Regions from separate parts of the Undibacterium sp. genome, predicted to be linked through region 3. Evidence: predicted binding sites of a transcription regulator. Region 3 holds the regulator's gene; each other region holds the start of a gene.
What was found. The regulator sigma-54, encoded in region 3, starts transcription at its own class of promoters, with help from an activator protein. The targets are predictions, from matches to a motif close to TGGCANGNAANCTGCTTT.

Region 1: a site for sigma-54 is predicted at 1,547-1,564, ahead of Q8K39_RS22490 (ammonium transporter). Genes of this name have one in related genera too.
Region 2: a site for sigma-54 is predicted at 1,761-1,778, ahead of Q8K39_RS17615 (transglutaminase family protein). Genes of this name have one in related genera too.

The regions. Positions count from the first base shown of each region.
Region 1 covers NZ_JAUXQE010000040.1:59,061-62,345, reverse strand. Annotated here, with positions in the region: gene Q8K39_RS22500 (arginyltransferase) at 1-714, opposite strand, end outside; gene aat (leucyl/phenylalanyl-tRNA--protein transferase) at 711-1,427, opposite strand; gene Q8K39_RS22490 (ammonium transporter) at 1,615-2,817, shown strand; gene Q8K39_RS22485 (NUDIX hydrolase) at 2,896-3,285, opposite strand, start outside.
Region 2 covers NZ_JAUXQE010000035.1:94,175-97,459, reverse strand. Annotated here, with positions in the region: gene Q8K39_RS17620 (extracellular solute-binding protein) at 1-818, opposite strand, end outside; gene Q8K39_RS17615 (transglutaminase family protein) at 937-1,683, opposite strand; gene Q8K39_RS17610 (di-heme-cytochrome C peroxidase) at 2,008-3,285, shown strand, end outside.
Region 3 covers NZ_JAUXQE010000018.1:22,143-25,427, reverse strand. Annotated here, with positions in the region: gene hpf (ribosome hibernation-promoting factor, HPF/YfiA family) at 124-471, opposite strand; gene Q8K39_RS08720 (RNA polymerase factor sigma-54) at 579-2,069, opposite strand; gene lptB (LPS export ABC transporter ATP-binding protein) at 2,081-2,833, opposite strand; gene lptA (lipopolysaccharide transport periplasmic protein LptA) at 2,835-3,285, opposite strand, start outside.

The DNA of each region.
Region 1 (3,285 bases), on a different contig from region 3:
CTGCCAGCGCCCCTGCATCAAGGCATCAAGGGGGCGGAAATTGGTCTTGTAAGCCATCTTGGGGCTGGCAGCTATCCAGTAACCCAGATAGACATAGGGTAGCTTCAACAAGCGCGTTTGCTCTAACTGCCACAAGACATTGTAAGTACCATACGACGCAGTAGCATCATCCGGGTCATAAAAGGTATATACCGACGACAAGCCATCTGTCAGGACATCAATAATGCTGACCATGCGCAAGACATCTTTATCGTCCCTGAATTCAACCAGGCGGGTATTCACCCGGCTTTGCAGCAAGAATTGCGCATACTGGTCGCGGCTGTCATTGTCCATGCCGCCGCCAGAGTGGCGCTCACCCTGATAGCGCTGATATAGCTCATAGTGTTCATGCACATAACTCAAGCTGCTGACGCGTGCATGCAAGTTGCCATGTTTTTTCCAGGCCCGGCGCTGGCTGCGGTTGGTTTCAAATTCATTGACGCGCACGCGTACCGGTGTGCAAGCCTGGCAGTTATCGCAATGCGGTCGGTAAATGAAAATGCCGCTACGACGGAAACCACTCTTCACCAGCTCTGAATAGGCATCGGCATTAATCAGATGTGCAGGCGTTGCCACTTGCGAACGCGCCTGCAAACCTTCCAGATAACTGCAAGGGTAGGGCGCTGTTGCATAAAACTGTATGCTGGCGAAGGGGAGTTCGTTAAGCTGGGTCACGGGCTGATCTTGTTGGCTATGGTCCAATTGCTAATCGCTGGCAAGGCACTGGCATGTTCCACCCAGCGCAAAAATTCGGTTCTGCTGATCGCTTTTGCGCCCAGAGATGCCAAATGTGCCGTCTCTTGCTGGCAGTCTAACATTTTCACCCCATGTTCACGCAAGAAAAATACCAAGTGTGCCAAGGCTATTTTGGATGCATCCGTGACCCTGGCAAACATCGATTCACCATAAAACATGCGGCCTATGCAAACACCATAGGCACCACCCACCAGCTCTCCATCCAGCCATACTTCTGTGGAATGGGCATATCCCAGCTTATGCAAGTCACAATAACCCACGACGATATCTTCAGAAATCCAGGTGCCATGCTCTTCCCCGCGTGGCGCAGCACAGGCGCGCATGACATCTTCAAAGGCAGTATCAAAGCGCACTACCCAGCGCGGGTCTTTGCTGACCTGACGCAGGCGCTTCTTCAGACTGAGCGACAATTTGAAATCCTGCACCTGCAAGACCATGCGCGGGTCGGTAGACCACCACAAGATAGGTTGCCCATCAGAAAACCACGGGAAGATGCCATTCTTGTATGCATATAGCAGACGCTCTGCTGACAAATCAGCGCCTGCTGCCAGCAATCCCGCAGCCCCATCTTTTTCTGTCAGCGCTGTGCTGGGGTGGGGGAAGGGACTGTCAGTTTCCAGCCAGGGAATCACGCAGCCCCCATCATAGCTTGCACCAAAAAAACGCCATTTTTCAGTGCGTCAAACTTATTCATCAAATAATCATTTTTAAAAAATCGCATTAAATCAATCACTTATCACTTGCACTAAATTGGAATGCATTTTGCTTTATTAGTGCATCTTTGATTAAAATTTGCACTTATATTGGGAGACATTTCGCATGAATGCACAAAATAGCAGCGCGGACGCTTTGTTTATCTTGCTGGGCGCAATCATGATACTAGCAATGCATGCCGGTTTTGCGTTTTTAGAATTAGGCACCGTGCGCAAGAAAAACCAGGTCAATGCCCTGGTCAAGATACTGGTTGATTTTGCCGTATCCACTATCGCCTACTTCTTTGTCGGTTATACCATCGCTTACGGCGTACAGTTTTATTCTGGTGCTGAGGTGCTGGTTGCCAAAAATGGCTTTGAAATGGTCAAGTTCTTTTTCTTGCTGACCTTTGCCGCTGCCATTCCCGCCATTATCTCAGGCGGGATTGCCGAGCGGGCAAAATTTCACCCGCAACTGATCGCCACAGCCTTGCTTGTGGGTGTCTTGTATCCCTTCTTTGAAGGCATAGCCTGGAACCAGCGTTTTGGCATACAGGCATGGTTGAAGGCGATGTTCTCTGAAGAGTTTCACGACTTTGCCGGCTCCGTCGTCGTACATGCCTTTGGCGGCTGGGTCGCCTTGCCCGCCGTTTTGCTGCTGGGCGCACGCCGTGGTCGCTATATGAAAAACGGCGCAATTGCAGCCCACCCACCATCCAGCATTCCTTTCCTGGCGCTGGGTGCCTGGATACTTACTGTAGGCTGGTTTGGCTTCAACGTCATGAGCGCACAAACCATGGACAAGATGAATGGCCTGGTCGCCATGAATTCGCTGATGGCCATGGTAGGCGGTACGCTGGTTGCCTTCATCCTCGGCAAGAATGACCCAGGTTTCGTCTACAACGGCCCCCTGGCTGGCCTGGTTGCAGTTTGTGCAGGTTCTGACCTCATGCATCCCTTGGGTGCTTTAGTTACTGGTGGGATAGCAGGTGCCATCTTTGTCTGGATGTTCACCTGGACACAAAACAAATGGAAGGTAGATGATGTACTGGGCGTCTGGCCCCTGCATGGCCTGTGCGGTGCCTGGGGTGGCATAGCAGCGGGTATCTTCGGATTAAAGTCTTTGGGTGGCCTTGGTGGCGTCAGTTTCATGTCGCAATTGCTGGGCACCACCATGGGTGTTGCAATAGCCTTTGTCGGCGGCTATATCATCTACGCCAGCCTGAAAAAACTCATAGGCATACGCCTGGAGCCTGAAGAAGAATTTGATGGAGCAGATTTGGCTATACACAAAATCTCATCGACTGCAGAACGCGAAACCAGTTGGTAATGACGAAAAGAACGACGAAAAAAATGGGCGATTGAAAATGTCGCCCATTTTTTTGATGCAAGCCCAGCCAGTTTCATTTCAATCATGCAGCATGGGCTTGAAAATATCATGCTCATGCATCTTAAAGCGTCCGCCATCCTTGACCTTCGCCAGGTCTTCAAAGAAAAACTTCAGTGTATGGCTTATGGTAGGGAAGGCGATGTCATTCCAGGGGATTTGCTCTTCAGTGAATAATGCCACTTCCAGGCTCTCAACTCCCGCTGCGTAATTCAAATCCAGTAAGGTAGCGCGGTAAAACAAATGCACCTGATGTACATGCGGTACGTTCAATATAGAGAACAGCTCATGCAACTTGATGTTCGCACCAGCTTCTTCTTCAGTCTCACGTTGCGCAGCCTGCGCCGTGGTCTCATAATTTTCCATGAAGCCCGCAGGCAGGGTCCAGAAGCCCAGACGCGGTTCTATTGC
Region 2 (3,285 bases), on a different contig from region 3:
GACAGCCATTCTATCAATTTCTGTGCGCCTGCCGGATTTTTTGCGTGACGGGTGATGCCCGCACCCGACACATTGACGTGGACGCCCTTGGTCTTTTGGTTGGCCCAATACACGGCAACCGGCAATTTGGGATTTTTGTCCATCAAACGGCCATAGTAATAAGTGTTGGCAATACCAACATCACATTGACCTGCGCCCACAGCCTCAAGCATCTTGGTATCGTCAGGGAATACATCTGTTGCCAGATTACTTACCCAGCCTTTGATAATTTGTTCTGTCCTGGGCTCACCATGTTCTTCTATCATCATTGCGGTCAGGGACTGGTTGTACACCTTCTTGGAAGTACGCAGGCACAGGCGCCCCTTCCATTTTGCATCAGCCAGATCTTCATAGCTTGAGAGGTCTTCTGGTTTGACTTTTTGTGTGTTGTAGAAAATCGTACGGGCACGCACCGACAAACCTACCCACATATTTTTAGGATCACGCAAGTGCGCCGGGATGTTGGCATTGAGTATCGGGGAATTAACTGCTTGCAACAAACCCTGATTGGCTGCCTGCCACAAATTACCTGCATCCACAGTAATGAATACGTCGGCAGAAGTATTTGCACCTTCAGCTTTGAGCCGCTCCATCAGCGGCCCTTCCTTGTCGGTGACGAACTTGACATTGACGCCTGTTTGCTTGGTGTAAGCGTCAAACAGGGGTTTGATCAATTGTTCGTTGCGGGCCGAGTAGACAACCACTTCTTCAGACCAGGCAGCTGTGGAGCAGGACAACAAAGCAAGGGATGCAGCAATCACCGATTTCAGATTTTTCACTTGTGGCACCTAATAGCGATAAGAAGACCAAAATTTAACACAAATGAGTATCATTATCAATTCCAACAAGCTTGCACTTGAGTTGATCTGGACAGCATGTATGGTGAGCTGCTTTCTCCTATCCGCGGATATTCGTCACATTTTGATTCATCCATTGCCTGATAAAGCATAAAAACATCCATCGTTTGATCCCGGACAAGTTTGCGCCATGCTTCATATAAAAAGCATCAGGCGTCTCGAATACGCCAAAGTCAGCGTTGATGCCATCTTTTTGTATATAGGTGTCACTTCCCTTCCAGTCAATTTGCGGGTTTTGTAAATCTGGCGTTGCGGCACCATAGCCACAAAACGCTCCCTGCTGACTTGAAAATCTTTGCTGTAATTGGCACAGGTATTTTTTATCGAGGATAAAGCCTTCCAGATTAAGCCAGCGCCCGCCAAACCAGACCTCAACCCAGCTATGGATGATGCTGCGAGGTGCGAGGACATAAGCGAGGCCAGTGATAGCACCCTTTTGCAAAGCCTTGTCTATGGTGAAACCGTGGAAACGGCAAGGTACGTCCAGCGCACGCAACAATGCCATCAATAAAGTACCCTTGGTATTGCACTGCCCTATACCGTCCGCCAGCACTTGAGAGGCAGGCAGATCATCTGCCGTGTTATAGCCAAAGGCTACTTCGTCGCGCACAAAATTATAAACTGCACCTATGCGGCCAAATTCATCCAGGCTACGCCACCCACGCCCGGCAATCAATGCTTGTATGGATGGGTGCTGGTAGTCCAGCAAAGCACTGGGATGCAACAACACATTGGCGCCCTCCAAACCGCCAGCTTGTGCGCCTTTAATCGTACCTTCAATTGTCATATCAGTCATGATTGCTTGCCTTTCAGTGTTAAGGATGAATACAGCATCCATTTAAAACCCCGTAGTCACTACGGGGTCAAGCAGTATTCAAGCAAAGCAATGATGGAAACAATGCGCCTGGCTACTTGCTGGCAATTCTTGGCATATGCCGGTGAGCAGAAACAAACTGGGCTGCTTGAAAAAATTGTTGCTAAATACGCACATCCGCCTCAACGACAACTTCGCCTCACAAAAAAAGACTTATAATATAGACATGATAAAATTACAATCACATCCCTCTCCAATTCACCCGATTTCTCAGGTCTTTCCACTCAGGGAGCAGTCATGAAAATTCCAAAAATAAAGCTCAAAATATGGCATGGCTTCTTGTTGCTGGCTTTGCTGTTCATCATTCCACCTTTGATCATTACCTTGTCGCAGAGATGGGAAGTGTCTGACAGTGATCCTGATCGCGGTGCGATGACTGTCAAGCAGGATGTGTTTGGTGACAATGCAGACAAGATTGTTTATCTGGACCAGAACTGGAAACCCGAGCAGAGCTTGTGGTTCTACACCACGACGCAGGGTTCCAACTTGCTGCCTTATGATTTCTTCCTGGTGCTGGAACAGGACGACAAGCCAGAGTTGTTCCGCAGTGATGAGAACATCAACCGCTATCGCTATCTGCCGCAGAAAAAAACCTCCAGCAACCCAGATGCCTTGCCCGTGGGCTTTGTCAAAGACAATTATCTGAGCAAGGATTACATGGGTTTTACCTGTGCAGCTTGCCATACTGCGCAAGTCAATTTCAAGGGTACGGGCATGCGTATTGATGGTGGGCCGGCCAGTGCGGACATGGCGGGTTTCCTGAAAGGCCTGACCCAGGCGATGGTGGCTGTCCGGGACAAGCCGGATGTACAAAAACGTTTTGTCCAGGCTGTTTTGAGGTTGGGTGCATATAGCAGTGAAGCGGATGTGATTGCCGATATCAAGACTTACACCCTGCGCCTGACCAGCTATAACATCATCAATCACAGCCCTGTCGATTATGGCTATGCCAGGCTGGATGCCTTTGGCCGTATATATAACCGCACGCTGGAACATTTGCTGAATCGCCAGCAGATAGAAGAAGTGCTGGGCAAGGTGCTGACTGAAGAAGAAGTGCGGACGGCACTGGCGGGTATAGGGCCAGAAATCAGTTCTGCCGACCGCGACAAGATCGTAGAAAGAGTGGCGACTTCGGCCAAGAACATCGTCAAACTCAGGCAGGAATTATTCATCAAGGCAGATGCACCTGTCAGTTACCCATTCTTGTGGGATATCGCGCAGCATGACTATGTGCAGTGGAATGGTCTGGGTGGCAATGGTGGACTGGGGCCGCTGGGGCGCAATACGGGCGAAGTGATAGGTGTGTTTGGCTCTCTGGACTGGCATGAAGGCAAGCGCTTCTCTATTACTTCATTGATTTCTGGCCAGGGCTGGACCAAGAAGGTGGTTGAATATGACAGCTCCATCAATACCCAGAACTTGCGCCGCATAGAAAACCAGTTGACTGAATTGCAGTCACCTAAATGGCCGCAAGAGATTTTGGGCAAGCTGGACCAGACCCGCATCAAGCGTGGT
Region 3 (3,285 bases):
GAGCAATCGATTGGAATAATTAAAAGATATTATTTATTTCAAACCACTCACCCAACAAAAAGGACGCCTTCTAGCGTCCTTGTTTTGGATGTCCGCAACCCTGTTCGGGTAAGGACTGGGGTCTTATGAAGCCGATGCCGGATCAGGTATGTGCTTGATAGCGTCGTGCTGATGGTCCTGGATCTTGTCTTTATGCTTGATGACCTGGCGATCCAGTTTGTCTACCAGTGCATCAATTGCTGCATACAGATCATGCGCCAAACTTTCAACATGGATATCTTTACCGCTGATATGCAGGTTAATGTCGGCTTTGTGTCGTTTATCCTTTTCCCGGAGCTTGTCCACCGTCAGGATGACGGCGATATCAATGACCTGGTCGAAATGCCGCCTGATACGTTCTAGTTTGGTATGTACATATTCACGAATTGCAGGAGTTACTTCGACGTGGTGTCCACTGATGGTGAGATTCATACTGTGCTCCTATAGTGATGTTACTTGCTGTAACGATACGCTCTTGGCCTTTATTTGCTTTGAGCTAAATCATATATAGCAATTCAAACCGTGATTACAAGGACTACTTACAAAGATTTACGCAAACTCACTGGGGGGATTTTGAGGGCTTCACGGTATTTGGCAACTGTCCGTCGGGCAATTACCATGCCCTGTTCACCCAGCATGTCTGCAATTTTGCTATCAGAGAGTGGGCTTTTCTGGTCTTCTGCTCCTATCAGCTGCTTGATGAGTGCACGTATCGCGGTGGAAGATGCTTCACCCCCTGTTTCCGTCGCGACATGGCTGCCGAAAAAATACTTCAACTCAAACATGCCATGTGGGGTCAACATGTATTTTTGAGTTGTTACACGTGAGATAGTGCTCTCGTGTAATCCTAGTGTATCAGCAATTTCGCGCAAAACAAGGGGGCGCATGGCAACAGCACCGTGGGTGAAAAAATTGCGTTGTCTTTCAACTATCGCTTGTGCAACGCGCAAAATAGTGTCGAAACGTTGCCGCATATTCTTTATCAGCCAGCGTGCTTCCTGCAATTGTGTGCCCAGCCCAGCCTCACCGCGGTTTTGCTTCATGATATTGGCATACATGCTGCTGACCCGCAGCCTGGGCATCACGTCCTGATTCAGCATGACTTGCCAGCCATTGTCCGATTTTCTGACGATCACATCTGGCACCACATAATCTGATTCATCAACCGCAAAGGCAATGCCTGGCCGGGGCTGGCAAAGCCTGATGACGGTTTGTGCATCGCGCAAATCTTCATCGTCGCAATCAAGAATTTTCTTGAGTTTGGTGAAATCTCTTTGTGCAAATAAACTCAGTTGTGTTTCAACAATTTGCAATGCCAGCCTGCGTGTGACAAAAGCCACTTTGGGCATACGCCTGATTTGCAGGGCCAGGCATTCAGATGGGCTGCGTGCGCCGACACCTGCCGGGTCAAAGCTTTGCAGCATGTTCAGGGCAAAACCAAGTTCTTCTGGCTCGACGGCAAGTTCCAGTGGCAGACTTGCATGTATTTCGTCCAGGGTTTCGGTCAGGTAGCCATTGCTGTCCAGCGCATCGATCATCAATTCGACCAGAGCGCGGTCACGCGGTTCGCGCAAGTTCAGGCGCATTTGCTCCAGCAAATGTTCACGCAGAGTGATGTGGGCGGCACCCAGTTGCGGGCGCCCATCTTCATCATCACCAGACTTGCTGCCATGCTGCACGTCATCAAAGCCCCAGTCTTCTTCGCTGGAGGTAGTGCTGTCGTTGCTGATGACGGTTTCGGCATCAGCCGCCGCAGGTTCGGCGGATTTATCGGTTTCTTCTCTTTGTGTTGGTGCTTCCATGCCAGCATCGGCAGAAGTGCTGCTGGTATTGATGGCACCGTCAGCCAGCAGGCGCACGGCATGATCGAGGGGATCGTCCACGCGTTCCAGCATTGGGTTATCGGTCAGCAGCGTCTCCAGCTCCTGATGCAATTCCAAAGTGGATAACTGCAATAATCGTATTGATTGCTGCAATTGCGGCGTTAAGGCCAGATGTTGTGAGGTACGTAGTTGCAGGCTTTGTTTCATGATGATTCCCGTCACATCCGGAAGTGTTCTCCGAGATAAACGCGACGTACAGATTCATTTTGGATAATGTCGTCAGGCTTGCCGCTGGCAAGTACCGCGCCTTGATTTATGATATAGGCGTGATCACAAATGCCCAGTGTTTCGCGCACATTATGATCGGTAATCAGTACACCTATGCCTCGCTCCTTGAGAAAGCGCACTATACGTTGAATCTCTATGACGGCGATAGGGTCAACACCGGCAAAAGGTTCATCCAGCAAGACAAAGCGTGGATTAGTGGCCAGTGCGCGGGCAATTTCCACACGGCGGCGTTCACCACCCGAGAGAGATAATGCCTGGCTTTCGCGTATTTTTTCAATTTGCAAATCGGCCAGCAGGGCATCCAGTCTTTCTTCTATTTTTTTGGTGCCAAGAAATTTCCCGTCGCTGTCTTTTTGCAATTCCAGTACGGCGCGGATATTGTCTTCGACAGTCAGCTTGCGGAATACCGAAGCCTCCTGTGGCAAATAAGATAAGCCAAGTACGGCACGCTCATGGATGGGCAATTGAGAGATATTCACATCATCAATCGTGATGTCACCCGCATCTGAAGGTACCAAGCCTACGATCATGTAGAAGGAGGTGGTTTTGCCGGCACCATTCGGACCCAGCAAACCAACTACTTCGCCGCTTTTCAAGAGCAGGGATACATCGCGCACCACCTGGCGTGCACCATAACGTTTTTGCAATCCCTTGACGAGCAAGGTACTGGACTTTGCTGTCATCTTAATTAGCCTGCTTTTCTGGTTTTGGTTGCAGGATGATTTTCAAACTGCCCGAGCCATCCACATGCTGGCCACTGGTCGAGTTGGTGCCGATGAAAAAGTCATTCTTGCTATCATAAGACAAGTATTCACCCTCTTGTTCCTGGGTGACTTTTTTGCCTTCCAGATAGCGCACCTTGGCCTTGGAAATGAATTTGACGATTTCTGTACTCTGGTTGTATTCCGCGCGGTCTGCCTCGCCATCCACCCACAGGTCAGGGCCGCCGTCGCGTTTCTGGCGGAAACTGACTTTGCGGTTGCTGCCACCAGTCAGGACGACGAACTGGTCACCATTCGGGGCTTCTGTGACAACGGCGTTCTCGGCTTTGACTACCAGCGTGCCACGCATCAGGGAAACGCCCTTGGACAATCTGCGCACGCTGGTTTTGCCATCACTCTCGCCATAACCGGCT